DNA from 3 places in the Chromohalobacter sp. 48-RD10 genome. Region 2 is predicted to be linked to each of the others. Evidence: riboswitches for the same ligand, from Rfam matches in the RefSeq annotation. Region 2 holds a riboswitch; each other region holds the start of a gene.
What was found. A riboswitch is a leader RNA that binds a small molecule or an ion and turns the genes downstream of it on or off. The one in region 2 is predicted to bind thiamine pyrophosphate.
Positions count from the first base shown of each region.

Region 1: another riboswitch for thiamine pyrophosphate. It lies ahead of thiC (phosphomethylpyrimidine synthase ThiC); the one in region 2 lies ahead of tenA (thiaminase II).
Region 3: another riboswitch for thiamine pyrophosphate. It lies ahead of OP496_RS03230 (ABC transporter ATP-binding protein); the one in region 2 lies ahead of tenA (thiaminase II).

Region 1 is NZ_JARANX010000005.1:222,630-228,452, reverse strand. Features, by position in the region: gene OP496_RS08420 (PQQ-dependent sugar dehydrogenase) at 1-285, shown strand, start outside; gene OP496_RS08415 (NAD(P)-dependent oxidoreductase) at 282-1,163, opposite strand; TPP riboswitch at 1,285-1,414, shown strand; gene thiC (phosphomethylpyrimidine synthase ThiC) at 1,497-3,428, shown strand; gene cyoE (heme o synthase) at 3,498-4,385, opposite strand; gene cyoD (cytochrome o ubiquinol oxidase subunit IV) at 4,399-4,734, opposite strand; gene OP496_RS08395 (cytochrome o ubiquinol oxidase subunit III) at 4,734-5,351, opposite strand; gene cyoB (cytochrome o ubiquinol oxidase subunit I) at 5,354-5,823, opposite strand, start outside.
Region 2 is NZ_JARANX010000005.1:28,795-34,617, reverse strand. Features, by position in the region: gene OP496_RS07505 (MFS transporter) at 1-387, shown strand, start outside; gene tenA (thiaminase II) at 403-1,077, opposite strand; TPP riboswitch at 1,158-1,265, opposite strand; gene thiM (hydroxyethylthiazole kinase) at 1,329-2,171, opposite strand; gene OP496_RS07490 (mechanosensitive ion channel domain-containing protein) at 2,557-4,272, opposite strand; gene OP496_RS07485 (DUF2231 domain-containing protein) at 4,605-5,033, shown strand; gene OP496_RS07480 (sorbosone dehydrogenase family protein) at 5,030-5,823, shown strand, end outside.
Region 3 is NZ_JARANX010000002.1:89,322-95,144, forward strand. Features, by position in the region: gene OP496_RS03220 (potassium/proton antiporter) at 1-833, opposite strand, end outside; gene OP496_RS03225 (hypothetical protein) at 900-1,742, opposite strand; TPP riboswitch at 1,827-1,931, shown strand; gene OP496_RS03230 (ABC transporter ATP-binding protein) at 1,965-2,729, shown strand; gene OP496_RS03235 (ABC transporter permease) at 2,726-3,493, shown strand; gene OP496_RS03240 (ABC transporter substrate-binding protein) at 3,611-4,594, shown strand; gene OP496_RS03245 (alpha/beta fold hydrolase) at 4,650-5,417, opposite strand; gene OP496_RS03250 (7-cyano-7-deazaguanine/7-aminomethyl-7-deazaguanine transporter) at 5,469-5,823, opposite strand, start outside.

The DNA.
Region 1 (5,823 bases), 190 kb from region 2:
TTCCTGCCTGATGACAACCCCTGGCAAGTGGATATGGTCACCGCCATCCATGGCAGTTGGGCCACACAAGCATCCGGGGGCCGTGCTACACGCCGTCCTCCCAAGATCGTCGGCATTCGACTCGAAGATGATGGTCATCAGGGCCAGGTGGTCGATCTGGTCAGCGGCTTCCAGGCGGAAAATGGGGAGCGCTGGGCACGCCCCGCCGATATCGCCTACCGCGACGGCGCGCTTTATTTCACCGCCGACGATGGCGATACCGGATTGTATCGACTAATACCCTAGCGCTTGTCCAGATGCGCCTGGCGCGCGGCCACCTCGGCGAGCCCCGACCAGTCCTTTTCGCCATCGCCGTTGGCCAGGGCGTCGAGCAGACGATCGCGCACCGCGCTGCCCAAAGGCAAGGCAACGTTTTGCTCGTCCCCCGCACTCAGGGCTAGTCCGACATCCTTGTGGCCCAAGCGCATCGTGAATCCTGCGGGCTCGAAACGTGCCTCGGCGATCATCTTGCCGTAGCCCTTATAGGCCGGGGAGGCAAACAGCGTATTGGTGACAATATCGAGAAAATCGCTGGCCTCGATGCCGTACGCACGGGTCAGTGTCGAGGCCTCGGCCATCGACTCGATGGCACTGGCGAGCATGAAATTGGCGGCGATTTTCGCCACGCTGGCGCGTTCAGGCGATTCTCCCAAGGGCCAGACAGCCTGGCCCATGGCGTCGAGTACAGGCCTGACCCGTTCGATATGCGTCGGATCACCGGCGGCGATGATATTGAGCTTACCCGCCGCCGCCACATCCGGCCGCCCCAGCACCGGTGCGGCGATATAGCCCACGCCCAGGCGCTCGTGGAGTGCTGCCATGCCACGCGCGAAAGCCACCGACACCGTGGCCATGTTGACGTGAACACTGCCCTTCTTCATCGCCTCGATGGCCTTGCCCTCGACCAGCACCTGATGCGCTGCCTGGTCGTCCGCCAGCATGCTCACCAGTACTTCACACCGCGCCGCGTCGGCCGATGTCTTGGCGATCCTCGCACCCTGCTCGGCGAGTGTCTCGGCAGCTTCCGGGGAGCGATTCCATACCGTTACCTCATGCCCCGCCTCGAGCAACTGCTGCGCCATGCCATGTCCCATGGCCCCCAGGCCAATAAATCCAACCTTCATATTCAACTCTCCTTTGCTGGCTTCTCTCTGGACATTAGCACGCAAACGAGGATTTGACGTGCCCTGCCCCATGCATCGCACAGGGGATTTCATTCGGACGATATCTTGCTAGACTCTAGACGACAGCTTGACGGGGTGCCGGTGGAACCGGCTGAGATCGTCCTGCGCTCGCCAACAAGGCGTGTGCCACGGCGGATCCCGACGAACCTGACCCGGCTAGTACCGGCGTAGGGATCAAGCGGAGTCCGCAGCGTCGGGACATCATCCGTCGTTGCTTATTTCTCCCGCCTACGCTGTGCGCCGGCCTGACTTGCGTCATGACCTGGAGCACATATGACATCACCGCAATTCCTTTCCGACACCGCCCGCGTCGACGAAGCCGCCATTCAGGCGCTACCCGGCTCGCGCAAGATATATGTAGAAGGCGCACGCGCGGATATCCGCGTGCCTTTCCGCGAGATATCGCTATCACCGACCCGCACTTCCGGCCAGGATGAGGAGAACCCTCCGCTACTGGTCTACGACACCTCGGGCCCCTATACCGATCCCGGCGCGAAGATCGATCTGCGCAGGGGTCTGACAGAACTGAGACGCCAATGGATCGAGGCGCGCGACGACACTGAATTCCTCGACGGCCCCACGTCCGAATACGGCCAACGCCGTGCCAACGATCCCATGCTCGCTCAGTTGCGCTTCGAGCTGACCCGCACGCCCCGGCGCGGCAAGAAAGGCCATAGCGTCACCCAGTTGCATTACGCCCGCCAGGGCATCGTGACACCTGAAATGGAATTCATCGCAATCCGCGAAAATCAGCGCCGTCAGGCTCGTTCTGCCAAGTACTCGGGCACCGACGAGGTCGAGCGTATCCTCGATCAACAGCATCCAGGCCAAGGGTTAGGCGCACGTCTGCCGGAGGAGATCACGCCGGAGTTCGTGCGTTACGAGGTCGCCGCCGGCCGCGCCATCATCCCCTGCAACATCAACCATCCCGAAACCGAACCGATGATCATCGGCCGCAACTTCCTGGTGAAGATCAACGGCAATCTGGGCAACTCGGCAGTGAGTTCGGCCATCGAGGACGAGGTCGACAAGATGACCTGGGGCATCCGCTGGGGCGCGGACACCATCATGGATCTATCCACCGGCACCAACATCCACGAAACGCGTGAGTGGATCATCCGCAACGCGCCAGTACCCATCGGCACCGTGCCCATCTACCAGGCCCTGGAGAAGGTCGGGGGCGTCGCCGAGGATCTGACTTGGGATATTTTCCGCGACACCCTGATCGAGCAAGCCGAGCAAGGTGTGGATTACTTCACCATTCATGCTGGTGTCTTGCTGCGCTACGTGCCGCTCACCGTCGAGCGCGTCACCGGCATCGTCTCGCGCGGCGGCTCGATCATGGCCAAGTGGTGTCTCTATCACCATGAAGAGAGCTTCCTCTACACCCACTTCGAAGATATCTGCGAGATCTGCAAGCGCTACGACGTGGCATTCTCGCTGGGCGATGGCCTACGCCCCGGTTCAGTGGCCGACGCCAACGATGCCGCGCAGTTCGCCGAACTGGAAACCCTCGGCGAGCTGACCAAGATCGCCTGGCAGCATGACGTTCAAGTGATGATCGAAGGGCCCGGCCACGTGCCGATGCAATTGATCAAGGAGAACATGGACAAGCAGCTCGAATGCTGCGATGAAGCGCCCTTCTACACCCTGGGCCCGCTGACCACCGACATTGCGCCGGGCTATGACCACATCACCTCCGGTATCGGCGCAGCGATGATTGGCTGGTATGGCTGCGCCATGCTCTGCTACGTCACGCCCAAGGAGCATCTGGGCCTTCCCAACAAGGACGACGTCAAGACCGGCATCATTACCTACAAGATCGCCGCGCATGCCGCGGATCTCGCCAAGGGCCACCCGGCCGCGCAGCGCCGCGACAACGCGCTCTCGAAAGCGCGTTTCGAGTTCCGCTGGGAGGATCAGTTCAATCTAGGGCTCGACCCAGACACTGCGCGGACATATCACGACGAGACGCTGCCCAAGGACTCGGCCAAGGTGGCACACTTCTGCTCCATGTGCGGGCCCAAGTTCTGCTCGATGAAGATCAGCCATGAAGTGCGCGATCATGTATTCAAGGATCGGTGGCCCACAGGCAGGAGCAGCGAAGAAGATTCGCGCGAGACCGAAAGAACACGCCTCGACGGCATGCGCGATCAGGCCGGGAAATTCCGCGCGCAGGGGGGCAATTTATATAGCGAGGTGTAAACACGCGCTCGAGACGAAAAAAGCCACGCTGCATGGCGTGGCTTTTCATTTCGGGCAAGGGGCGTGAGATCAGCGTAGCGAAGTCATCAGTACTTCGGTATCCGTCACCTGAAAGTCGATCGACATCATGATGCTGAGCGCCGTGATGATGAAAATCGAGAAGATGAAGACCTTCTTGGCCCACACGCGGTCATCGCCGGTGCGGTAACCACGAAGCGCCATGAAAAGCCAATAGAGCCCCATTGCTGCTGCCACAGCGAAATACCCATACCCGGCATAGCCAGACAGCGTGAGCATCAAGGTCGCGCCCACGAACGCCAGGATATACCAGAAGATATGATGCTTCGCCGCCCTCACGCCACGCGTAACCGGCAGAACCGGGATCGACGCCGCGCGATAGTCCTGATAGCGAAAGATGGCAATAGCATACGAGTGCGGCATCTGCCATAGGCAGAAGATCAAAAGCAGCGTCAGCGCGCCAAGATCGAACTGGCCGCTGACCGCACAATAGCCCACCACCGGCGGCGCCGCCCCCGACAAGCTGCCCACCAGGGTGCCATAGACCGAGTGTCGTTTGAGATACAGGCTATAAAGCCCGACATAGACGAAGAACCCGAGCAAGGCGAACAGCGTCGCCAAAGCATTGGTGCCCAGTGCCAGGATCAAGAAACCTGCAATGCCCAACACACTGCCGTATGCCAGCGTGATACCGGGTGAAATCAGCCCCTGGACCGTGACACGCTCTTGGGTGCGCTCCATCAGACGATCGATATCGCGATCGATATAATTATTGAACACGCACCCGGACGCGATCACCAACGCAATCCCGATGACTGTGGCCAAAAAGAGCGCTCCATCCACGCTTCCCTGGGAAGCGAGGAAGAAGCCTCCAGCCACGGAGATCAGGTTGCCGAAGATGATGCCCGGCTTGGTAATGGAAACGTAGGGTTTGAGCATCACGCCGAGCGACTCACCCACCTAGCATCATGTTGACGTGCAGGTTCTGCATGATCCACAGCGACCCGCCCACCAGGATGACCAGGATCAACGCCGTGAAGATGAAGGACCCTGCGTTCCATCCCTCTTCGGTCTTGAAGTCCAAGTGCATGAACATGACCAACTGTATCAATACCTGAGCAATCGCCGTGATCGAGATCGTCACGGCAATAGCCAAGTTGCTGAAACCACCCGTCATGACCACCCCAAACGGGATGATCGTCAGCACGATAGACAAAATCAGACCAGTCACATAGGACTTGACGCTGCCGTGGTTGCCACCGTCGTGGGAAGCATGTGCATCGCTCATTACAAAACTCCCATCAAATAGACGAAGGTAAAGACACAAATCCACACGATATCCAGGAAGTGCCAGAACAGGCTCAGGCACATCACGCGCGGCCGCGTCTTGTCGTTAAGGCCCTTCGTGGACAGCTGGACGATCATTACCAGCATCCAGATCAGACCAAAGGTCACGTGGAGGCCATGCGTTCCGACCAGCGTAAAGAACGCTGACAAGAAAGCACTACGATCAGGCCCGAAACCTTCGACGATCAGATGATGAAACTCGTAGACCTCCATCCCTACGAAGCTCGCCCCGAGAATGAAGGTAACAATCAGCCAAGCACGGACCTGTGCAAGCTTGTCCTTGTGCATGGCCAGTACGGCCATGCCATAGGTGAAACTACTGAACAGCAGCAAGAAGGTTTCGACAAGAACAAAAGGGAGCTCGAAGATATCGGCCCCAGAGGGGCCACCCGCCGTGCCCTTCATGAGCACGGCATAAGCCGCGAAAAGACTCCCGAAGATGACCAGGTCACTCATCAGGTAGACCCAGAAGCCGAATACCTTCATGGCACCCGCATCGTGGTGCTCATGCTCGTCATGAGCATGAGCGTCATGTTGATTCAAGGTTTGCGTCGTCATAATTACGCCTGCATCTCCAGCCGTTTATGGTGCTCGCGTTCAATACGCTCGACTTCCGCCGCCGGGACGTAGTAGTCGATATCGTCATTGAAGACACGGAGCATGAAGGCAACGAACATGCCGATCGCGCCGATACCAGCCAGCCACCAGATATGCCAGACCAACGCGAACCCGAACACGGTGCTGATCAATCCCATGATCGGCCCCGCCGCGGTGTTCTTCGGCATGTGAATATCTTCGTACTGGGTCGGCTTGTCCGCTGCCATGCCCTTCTCTTTCTTCGCTTCCCAGAAGGCATCAACAGAGCCGACGCTGGGTAGATGCGCGAAGTTATAGAACGGTGCAGGAGAAGACGTCGACCACTCCAATGTACGCGCATCCCACGGATCGCCCGTGATGTCGGCGTTCTTCTCACGATCGCGAATACTCACGACGAACTGGATCACGGTGCAGGCGATACCACACAGGATGA
Region 2 (5,823 bases):
TGCTTCTCCACTTTGGGATTCGGTGTCTGCTGCGGTCTGGCGGCGCTCGCTCCCAACGAATATCTCTTCGCCGCCGCCCTGATGCTGACGGGTCTGGCCGCGCTGACCTTCATGACCGCCTCCAATGCGCTGATTCAGCTCTCGACGACGCCGATGATGCGTGGCCGCGTAATGGCCTTGCGCATGGCGATCACCATGGGGGGCACCCCTCTCGGCGCCCCCATCGTCGGCTGGCTGGCCGATCACGCCGGACCACGCTGGGCGATGAGCGTCGGGGCCAGTGCCGGCGTCATGGCCGCCCTGATCGGAGCACGCTTGCTGGTTCAACAGCGTCGAGGACGCTTGTATCCTTGGCCACAGGGGCCCCATCGCCAAAGCAAGTCGTGAAGGGAGCCGATCTCGCTATTGACTGCGAGATTGCCAGTCGATCCCCATTTGCCAAAAGTCGATCTCCAGGCGGGTCGCATCTCGAAAAACTCCCACGAGTTCTTCAAAGCGCTGTTCAGTCACGCCGGACAACCGTTCGTTCAGCCATTCGATTTCGCTGTGCATAGCGCTCTGGAACTCTCGACTTTCGTACATGGCGATCCAGGCATCGTAGGGGTTGGCGGCGCGTACCGTTGTCGGCTCGCTGTTGAGAACATTGGCGATTTCGCCGTAGCCCACCAGGCACGGGGCAAGCGCCACATGCATATCGAGTAAATCGCCCCGATTACCGGTATCGAGCACGTAACGTGTATAGGCTATGGTGGCCCGATCTTCTGATAACCGAGCCAGTTCATGATCGGTGACCCCCCATTCCCGGCAATAGTCGACATGCAGCGTCAGCTCGGTATCGATGATGGCCTTGAGACCGTCAAAGGCTTGGCGCAAATCCGCCATATTACGGCTTTTATAGATCGCCAGCGCATACGCTCGCGCGAAATTCTGAAGGAACAGGTAATCCTGCTGGAGATAATAGCGAAATGCGCCCGGCTCGAGCGTACCGGCGCCTAGTCGGCGCACGAAATCGTGCTGGATATAAGCCTGCCAGTCAGTCGCGCACGCGTTTTTTAGATCGTTGAAGCTATAGCCCATGATTGTCTCCGGTCGTTACCAAGCAAGATCCGGAGACCACGAGGGACAGGCAGATGTGTTGTCATAAGCCCGCTTGATTCCCTACGCCAGTACCCGCCTGCATACGCAAGCATTCGCCGGATCAGGTTCAACGGGTCGATGCGCTATGCATCTCTCAGCCGGATCGCCCGGCACCCCGTCAAGCACGGTCAATACATTAGCCAACCGATGGCCGTTTCTTCAACAGCTGCGCTGAGCTTGCTGTTCGCTGTTTACAAAAAGCGATGGTGTGATGCGGAGGTTAAAGCTTTAATTATTTCGTCCTCCCCGACATGGAGGCCATCGGCGTCGAGTGCATAAAGCGCATCGACAAAATTCACTATGAAAGAACCGGGGCCGCTGACTTCCTTTGCTGCATCGATCCCAGCAACGGCAAACGTGGTCAGGGCAGCAACGGTGGCATCGAATGGTGCATCCGGTGCAACAGCAGTAAAAGCACCGACAACACAAGTCAATGCACATCCCATGGCCGTTACCCTAGACATCCAGAATGAGCCGCCGGCAATACGTACCGCGCGCGTGCCATCGGTCACAAAATCTGTTGCGCCTGTCACGGCGACGATAGCATCTTGCGCCTTTGCGAGGGCTCTGGCGCCCTCTTCGGCTCGCTCGACCGAATCGCCGCTATCGACGCCCTGTCCAGCACTATGTCCGTCGCCAAGCGATATGATCTCGGAGGCATTGCCGCGAATCACGGTCGGCCGCAATGCAAGCAGATCAGCGACGGCCTGCCGTCGGAAGGCCGTCGCAAAATGCGCAACCGGATCGAGTATCCAGGGAACAGCGGCCTGATTGGCGCTTTGTGCGGCGACTTTCATGCCCTCTAACGAAGTGGGCGACAACGTGCCGATATTGATAGTGAGTGCCCCCGCATTCGCGGCAAACTCACCGGATTCTTCAGGCGCATGAACCATGGCGGGGGAAGCTCCTGCCGCCAGTAGCACATTAGCCGAAAAATTCACCGCCACATGATTGGTGATGCATTGGACGAGTGGCGTCGCCTCTCTCATGCTGGCTAAAAGCAGTGAAGGTACCAGCTTGGTATAGTCGGTCATTTTCGAGCGTCAGTGTTCAGGTTTGATCTAAGTGCTTGATAATACGTTTTCGTGCATCTCTGTCGGCTCAACAGGACCTCCTTGATGCCTTCAGTATAGATCCTTGGGGGGTCTACGAAATCCAAGGCGTTGCGGGATTAGCCAGCGAGCACCCCGCGTGCAAAATTTCTGGACTTTATCACCGTGCTTTATGCAGCGCGTTTCGCTGCCGGTGGAACGCGATCACATCGGCACGATCCAGTTATTTCGAAATTACCGCTCAGTAATTATAGGGCTGAAAGTCACGATATATGGCACTAGAATTACCGAACGGTAATTCTAGACTTGGCACACACATGGCTGACCTCACCCCACTCAAAGCGCTCAGCACCGTGGCGAGTCTTCATCAAGAAGTCCCATCGCCGTGACCAGACGCACGCCCCGACCTTTCACCGAGCGCCACATCATGTTCGCTGATAGCCGTCACCTCACGCGGCCACCACTCGGGGTGGTTGTCCCGAATGAAGGCCATCAATTTCTCCCGCACATTCATTTCAGCGACCCAGCCGGCGAAAGGATCCGACGTCATCAGGTAGCAAACGACCGTCTGCGCCCTCTCTGTCTGCCCCGTCACGTAACAAGAAAGCTTGTGGTGTTCGATGACGTTATCTTCTTCCTGAGCGTAATCCAGAAACTTCTCCCTGAGGCATTGAATATCAGCGCTCAAGTGGAGAATCAGTTCCAGGCTTCTGAACTCCTTGGTACTCTTGACCGACAGGTTTTCGAAGGGCCTGGAGACGAAGTACGTGACCGGCACGATCAAGCGCCGGTCGTTCCAGACCCTCAAGCGAATGTAGGTATAGAAAATACCCTCCACATAGCACCATTGGTCTTCGAAGACCACCAGGTCGCCGATGCGTATGGGCTTGGCCAACGAGAGCTGAAACGAAGAAAGTATATTGCCGAGTACAGTCTGGCCGGCAATACCCACCAGCACCGCCAAGACACTGGCCGACGCCATCAGGGATAGCCCCAGCGTTTCGAATAGCTGGATCTGACTCAGTACATAGATCGAAACAGCGGTGACCGTGATCAGGATGATGATGCGTCGCAACGCGTAGAGTGTCGTCAGGAACTTACGTGCGTCCTGGGGCTTGGTGTCATCGATCTGCCCCATGAGATGCCGGGTTATATTCAGCATGAGGGTATCGACGAGACGTAGCGCGATCGTACCGCCACCCCAGGCCAGAATGGCGATCAACAGCACCCGGAAGGACGTCGTCGCCACGGCCGAGAAAGACACCGCATAGTCGAGCAACGCTTGGGTGACTAATGACATGACGACGAGTGCTACAGGCACCTTGATTCGACCGGCGAAGATGCTTGGCGCGCCGGAAGGCAACCAGCGTGTTGTCACCCCGACCAGATGATGGACCCACCGCCCCATCAGACCCACCAGCAACAGAAAAACCGGAATGGCGATCCACTCCCAGATTCTGAGCACCCCAAACGAGGCCTTGAAGCGCTCGGGGATATAAGCCTCAAACATCAAGGGGCCGTATTCCTCGTAAAGCAGCGGCACCGACGACACACTATCCGGCATGATTAACCAGACTGGCGCCTCATCGCCTACTCGATATCGGCCCAGACGGATGTCATAGGTTTCACCCTGGGCCGTGAGCGATGCCAGTTTGAGATTCCGTCGAGGCTCTCCTGCCTGAGGATGCTGGCCCGTGGAATCCTCGATGGCGGCATCCTGGCGCCCAGGGAGGCCGGAAATATTAATCCATTCGCCACGTTTGAGAACCTCGGCCAGTTGCCTGGCCAACTGGCCCCCTCGTTCTCGCTGCTCCGTCGGGGTCAGCTCGGAGAGATCGAGGATATGCGCAGCCGCCGCGAAGTCCTCATTCTCGGTCAGTGTCAAAAAGCTACGAATCGCCTCCCGTGGCGTCATGCGTTTGACCGCCTTGGGAACCTCGCCCAGCCCCGCGTTTAGCGAATCGACGGAGAACCAGCGCGTATCACCGCTTTCGTCGTCCGGCGTTTGCGCCATACATAGGCTGGAAAAGATGAAAGCTACTGCAGCCACCAGCCACAGTCGCCATACGCCATGTTTCTTCATACGTCCCTTACCGATTCAGTGAGCCATCCATGCATTCCACCTGCACTGGCTCGATCCCGACCCAGCCGAGCCTTGATCCATAAAAAGCCACCAAGTTCGTGGTTGCTTGCAGTACAGCCCACCGGCAAATGCCGCGTCCAGTCTTCATTGTCCGGCGTCCCGTTTCGGGATTGAACCAGCGTGTCATGGGCGAGCAAGGAGAACCGACGGAACGTCTATTTTGATGGGGCCTGAATGAGCAGACTACACTGCAGCCGAAGACATCTTACGCCCGTCATTAGCCCAGCCGTGCCGACGAGTTGCCTTCCATTGATCCGCAAAAGGAGTTTGCCGTGATTGCCACCGCCGAACGACCGGTCCGCTTCGGGCCGAACCCACTTCATGGAATGTTGCTTGCGGGCGCCTTCCCTCTCTTCCTGGGCGCCGCGTTGAGCGACTACGCCTATTCCAACACTTACCAAATCCAGTGGAGTCACTTCGCCTCCTGGCTGATCGCCGGTGGCCTGGTGTTCTGCGGCCTGGCGCTGATCTGCGCACTGATTGGGGTATTCCGCCCCGCCAACAGTCGCGGCCTTGCCATCCTATACTTTCTGCTATTGCTGGTGACCTGGATCCTTGCCTTCGTCAATACGCTGGTTCACGCCAGGGATGCCTGGGCGATGATGCCGACGGGCTTGATGCTCTCCGTCATCATTGCCGTGCTCTCCTTCGTCGCTATCTGGCTCGGGTTCACCAGCCGCAAGAGCGGAGGTCAGTCATGAAGTTCGCACACAAGTACGCTGGCATGCGTTATGCCGCACCGCTCTCGATCCTGCTGCTCGCCGGTGGCGCCTACGCCGCCGATTCGGGCCAGCAGTACGGCCCTAACCCGGAGCTTCCCGAGCCACAGCGAGGCCTTCTGCCCAACATGACGGTGCCCGAGCAGGCACAGTGGGGCGACATGAAACCCACGGTGCCCGATGGCTACACGATCACTGCCATCGCCACCGATCTAAAAGTTCCACGCCAGACGCTGGTGCTGCCAAATGGCGACATTCTGGTGGCGGAAGGCAAAGGCGGCGGTAACGCGCCCAAATCGCGACCGAAAGATTTCATCGCTGGCTTGATCCAGTCGCAAGGTACCACCTCGGTTTCCGGCGGCGATCGCCTGACGCTACTGCGCGATGAAGACGGTGACGGCACCTACGAAGAACAAAGCGTCTTCGCCGAAAACCTCAACGCGCCCTACGGCCTCGCCCTGGTGGACGACGATCTCTACGTGGCCAATCAAGACGCGCTCGTTCGCTTCGACTATCAAGAAGGTCAGACCGAAGCCAGCGGCCCACCGGAGGTGATCACACCGCTGCCCTCGAAGATCAATCACCACTGGACCAAATCACTGACCGCCAGCGCGGACGGCGAATCTCTCTACGTCGGCATCGGTTCCAACAGCAACATCACCGAGCGCGGCATGGCGGCGGAAGTCGACCGCGCGGAAATCTGGGAGATCGACCCAGAAACCGGCGCACACAGCGCCTATGCCACCGGCGTGCGCAACCCGACTGCACTGAC
Region 3 (5,823 bases), on a different contig from region 2:
TGACTCAGCCACGCCAAGCCATCGTGGACCGGCAGAATATGCGTGAGATGCCGCCCGGGCTGGTTGCCGATCATCAAGCCCGCCAGATAAATCGCCAAGAAACCACTACCACCAGCCGCGCTGGTCAAGCCAAAGATGAAAAAGCCCGACGCCAGCGCCAGTAGCGAATAGAGCCCCGACGCCAGGTCGAGCCAGCGCAGCAGCTTGGCCGCTAGCCAGCCGCCCCCGACACCGAACAACAAGCCCAACCCGAACTGCGAGGTGAACGTCATTAAGGTGTGCCCGATGCCGCTGGTACCGTTTACCAGTACTTCGGCCAGGGTGATCGTCAAGAAGATCGCCATCGGGTCGTTGGTGCCCGACTCGATCTCGAGCGTCGCGCCCACCCGTTCGTTGAGCGTCACACCCTGGCCGCTGAGCATCGAAAAGACCGCAGCAGCATCCGTGGAACCAACAATTGCCCCCACCAGCAGGCCTTCCACTAAGGAAAGGTTGAATACCCAAGTCGCAAAAAGGCCAACGAGGCCACTGGTCACGAAGACCCCCAGTGTCGCTAGGCACAGTGCCGGCTTGAGCCCCACACGGAACGTCTTGAGCCGCGTGCGCAGGCCGCCATCGAGGAGAATCATCGCCAACGCCAGGTGCCCGATCAGGTAGGCCAGCGAATAGTCGTCAAACTCGATGCCCAGTACACCTTCCTCGCCGGCCATCATGCCCAACCCCAGGAACAGCACCAACAGCGGCACACCGATACGCGACGAAACACGGCTCGCAACGATGCTCAGCGCGATTAGAAACCCCGAAAACAAAAAAAGGCTATTGATGGTATCCACGACTAACGACTATCTCCCTAAATTCAAGGGCCTAGTATGCCATGTCCCGACGCGTCATGCTGTCACCTACATTAGCCAGGCAGGATGCGTTTCCAAGATACGCCAATCGATATCGCCCTGTAATCGCATGGCCCAGATAAGAGCACGCATCCCTCGGCGGTATTCGCCAAGCGCGACATCGGGCGACTGTCGCCGATAAGCAGTGACAAAGGCGTCTCTCTCAGCGGATCTCGTGATGAGCAGCTCAACCACACAGAGATCGAACTCGATCGGCGCCCATACCAGCGCCTCCCAGTCACTCCATAGCCAACCGGTGGCACCGCACAGGAATTGATCGCTACGCAAATCGGGCAGGCACCACACCGCGCGTGACGGGACGGGAAAATCGGGAGGCGTCGGCCAATCGGCGCAACATGGATGGTGCTTCAAAAAATCATGCGCCCGTCGCGGCCACTCCGATAACATCCAGACCGCCTCCAAAGGATGTCCCCACCCCGACACCGTTTCGCGATGCAGGTGCCCCAGCTGACTTCCTAAAAGTTCAGCGAACACCTCCCCCATCCGTGCCGGCATACCATCGCTCCAGGGCAGACTCCAGAGCGGCGTCTGGTGTAGCGCGCCCAGATACGTCAAAGGCAATGGCGGAAGCGGTAAATGTATCGGCAAGGCACCGGCCAAACGTGTCAGCGCCTCGGGGCAGCGCCAGCGATCGAAGCCGAAGAGGCGATCCACCCCTTGCCAGAAGGGGTCATGAGCCGGGTGCGTGCGTGCCAGCTTGAGCAACTGCGGCGCCTCATCGTGCGTTCGCCACAACCAGTTGGCGCTGTCATCCCAGGCCAGTGGCAACGGGGCAAGCGCATGGCCGGTAAAAACCTCGACGCGATGCGTCAATGCGGGATCGGGATACATGCACACTCCTGACAACCCAAGCGATAGCGAGATGGCGCCCCTGGCACGTCTGTGCAGTCGCCACCATATCAGGATACAATAACCATCTCTGGATAGGGGTGCCCACCACGCAATGGGCTGAGAGCGCCACGCGCAACCCTGAAACCTGATCCGGTTAGCACCGGCGGAGGAAATACCAGAGCGTGCCGTCGGCACGTCCTTCGCCCCATTCATGGAGCCTTGATGACGTCCCTCGGTTTTTCCCTGTCCAAGGCGCGGCTTGCCTTTTCAGGGCAATGGCTATTCGATGGCCTTTCGGCCACCTTCGCCGCAGGCAGTTGGACAGGGCTGCTCGGCCGCAGCGGCAGCGGCAAAAGCTCCTTGCTGCGCATGATCGCCGACCTGCCCATTCCCGATACCCATGACTTGACCCTCACCACCGATGATCAACGCCCGCTGACCGGCCGCCTGGCGTGGATGGCCCAGCAGGATCAGTTGCTGCCCTGGCGCAAGGTCATCGACAACGTCCTGCTCGGTCCCGCGCTGCGTGGCCGCCCCACGGTGGCACAACGTCAGCACGCGATGACCCTGCTCAACGACGTCGGCCTCAGCGACAAAGCCGAGCAGTGGCCCAAGACGTTATCCGGCGGAGAGCGTCAACGCGTCGCGCTGGCACGGACACTCTTCGAGGAGGCGCCGGTGGTATTGATGGACGAGCCTTTTTCCGCCGTCGACGCTATCACCCGCCTGGAATTGCATGAACTCGCCGCACGCCTGCTGGCCGGGCGTACAGTGCTATTGGTGACGCACGATCCACTCGAAGCCCTGCGCCTGAGCGATCGAATCCTGATACTCGGTAATCAACCGGCGTCTTTGAGCGACTTCGATGTGCCCGGCGGACAACGTCCTCGCGCCCTCGACGCACCCGATATACAGCGCATGCAATCGCAGTTGGTGGCGCATCTTCACTCCGCCCCTCATACCAACACCAACGAGAGCGTTGCATGAGCGTATTCAAGCGTCTCTGGCCCGCTCTATTGGGAATCATCACCTTACTCGGGCTTTGGCAGGTGCTCGTCGTCGTCACCGGCGTACCCGGCTACGTGCTACCCTCGCCGCTTGCCGTCATGCAAGCGTTCACGGCGCACCAGCAACTGCTGTGGCATCATGCCGGTATCACGGTGATCGAGATTGTCGCGGGGCTGCTCATCGGGTGCATCAGCGGGCTAGGTACCGCGCTAGCCCTGGCGCGCTTTCACGGATTGCGGCGTACCCTGCTGCCGATACTGCTGATCAGCCAAGCCGTGCCCTTGTTCGCCCTCGCGCCTATTCTCATGCTATGGCTAGGTTATGGGATGACCGCGAAAATCGTCATGGCCACGTTGATCATTTACTTCCCGGTCGCCTCGACATGCTACGACGGCCTGCGCCAGACGCCCCAAGGATGGCTGGACCTGGCCCAGACACTGGGAGCCAACCGTCAACGCCGACTGTTGCGCATCCAACTGCCCGCCGCCTTACCGGCGCTGGCATCGGGCATGCGCATGGCCGCCAGTGCCGCCCCCATCGGTGCTGTGATCGGCGAATGGGTTGGCTCCAGTCAAGGCCTGGGTTATTTGATGCTCGATGCCAACGCACGCATGCAGGTCGATCTGATGTTTGCCGCCCTAATGATTCTCGTCACCTTCGGAGTCGCGCTCTACTTCACCACCGACGCCGTGATGCGACGCCTCATGCCATGGCACGAAGATCGCACCGGCGCTACTAGCTGAAAATCACCCGGGGCAGCTTCCGCCATCGCGTGGCAACGCCCCATACGCCGCCTTACACGGCGATAACGATAATGCCCGCCACGCTTCAACGGGCGGGGATCCGCAGGAGAACATCACATGCTACGTTTGACTCGACGCCTCATGGGAGCTTGCCTTGCGCTGATATTGATCGCTCCCGGCCCGGCTTGGGCTGCAGACGACGACACCACGGAGACGACATCCCTGAAGGTCATGCTCGACTGGTACACCAACCCGTCGCATGCTCCCCTGGTCATCGCCCAGCAACGCGGCTTCTTCAAGCGCCACGGGCTCGACGTGAAACTGGTCTCGCCCGCCGATCCCAGCGTCCCTCCCAAGCTGGTCGCCGCCGGCAAGGTCGACCTGGCCATCAGCTATCAGCCTCAGTTGCACCTGCAAGTCGACCAGGGCTTGCCGCTGGTGCGCGTGGGCACTCTGATCGCAACGCCGCTCAACATCACGCTGGTGCGTGCCGACAGCGATATAGAGAGCATGGAAGACCTGGCCGGCAAAAGCATCGGCTATTCGGTAGGCGGCGTCGAGGAAGTGCTGCTCAATACCACGCTCGAGCACAATGGCGTGGCGCCGGATGATGTCGAGATGGTCAACGTCAACTTTGCGTTGACACCGGCGCTGATCGGCGAAAAAGTCGATGCCGTTACCGGTGCATTTCGCAACTTCGAACTGGCACAGATGGCGCAGGAAGGCGTCAAGGGCCGCGCCTTCTATATCGAGGAAGAAGGCGTGCCCACCTACGATGAACTGATTTTCATCGCCAATCGCGACACCCTGGATGAGCATCGCGATGCCTATACCCGTTTCATGGCTGCCATCGAGGAAGCCACGGCGTGGATCATCAATCACCCTGATGAGGGCTGGGAAGCCTTCAAGGCCTCTGATCCAGCACTGGACACACCGGTCAACAAGAAAGCCTGGTACAACACCATTCCACGCTTCGCCTTGCGGCCCGCAGCCCTCGATGGGCGTCGCTACGAGGCCTTCGAGTCGTTTCTGCTCGAGCGCGGCGAGATCAAGGCCAAGAGCCCGCTATCACGCCTCGCCGTCGATCTCAGCCAGCCTTGACCCCGAGCGCGCCGACCATGCGAGAAACGTTTCCGCGCATGGTCGGCGCGTCATTTCATGTCGCTATAAAACGTGCCAAGGCTTGCTGAAACGCCTCGGGCTGCTCGGCATGCAGCCAATGCCCAGCACCGGGAATGGTCTCGATACAGGCCTCGGGCAACACCGCCTCGACCGCCGGCAAGACGTCGTCGCTCACGTAGTCGGAACGCCCGCCCCGCAGCACGAGCGTCGGTCCTGTATAGGCACCTTCCCCGTCCGGCACCGCGACGATATGGGCGTAATCTTCCTCAATCTCGTCGAGTCCCACGCGCCATATCAGCGTGGCATTCTCACCACGAGTCAGATTGGTCGCCAGGAACTGACGCGTCGCCTGCGTCTCGACGAATTCCGTCATGATCCGGTCGGCTTCCTTGCGGTCCGAAGGCGGCTGCCGTTCGACCGCACGCATGGCCTGGAAGATCGCCTCGTGTCCGTGCTCGTAAGCAATCGGCGCGATGTCGGCGACGATCAAGCGTGCCACACGCTCAGGCGCTTGACGCGCCAACGTGATGGCGACCTTGCCTCCCATCGAGTGACCTAGAAGATCGCAGCTATCAATCGCCAGACGATCCAGCAAGGCCTCGACGTCCGCTGCCTGGACGGCATAGCTCATGCCTGCCTGGTGAGGAGATTTGCCGTGGTTGCGCAGATCGACGGCGATCACACGGCGGCTTTCTTGCCAGCGCTTGATATGCGAGCGCCAATTGTCAGCGCTTCCGAACAAGCCATGCAACACCACCAGCGGACGCCCGGCGCCGCCAGTATCGACATGATGTAATTCCACAATATGCCTCGTCAGCCATTCAAGTCATGCCGGCATGATATCAGAGGCGTTTCAGGCATTGCGCCCTGACACCTGTTCGGAGGCATCGGCGACATGCGCCAGGCGACGCGTCAACGCCCCCAGCAGTACGCCATACAACGGCAGGAAGAAGGCCAGGCTGACGCTCAACTTGATGGCATAATCTACCCAGGCGATTTCAATCCAGTGCGCGCTCATGAACGCATTGGGCCCATTCCAGAAGGCGATGGCAAAAAACGCAAAGGTATCGGCCAGGTTACCCAATAGCGTCGAAAACGCCGGAGCCACCCACCAGGCGCGCAACCGTCGCATCCGATCGAAGACGTAAATGTCCAGCAATTGTCCCAGCACATAGGCCATGAAACTCGCCAGGGCGATTCGCCCCACG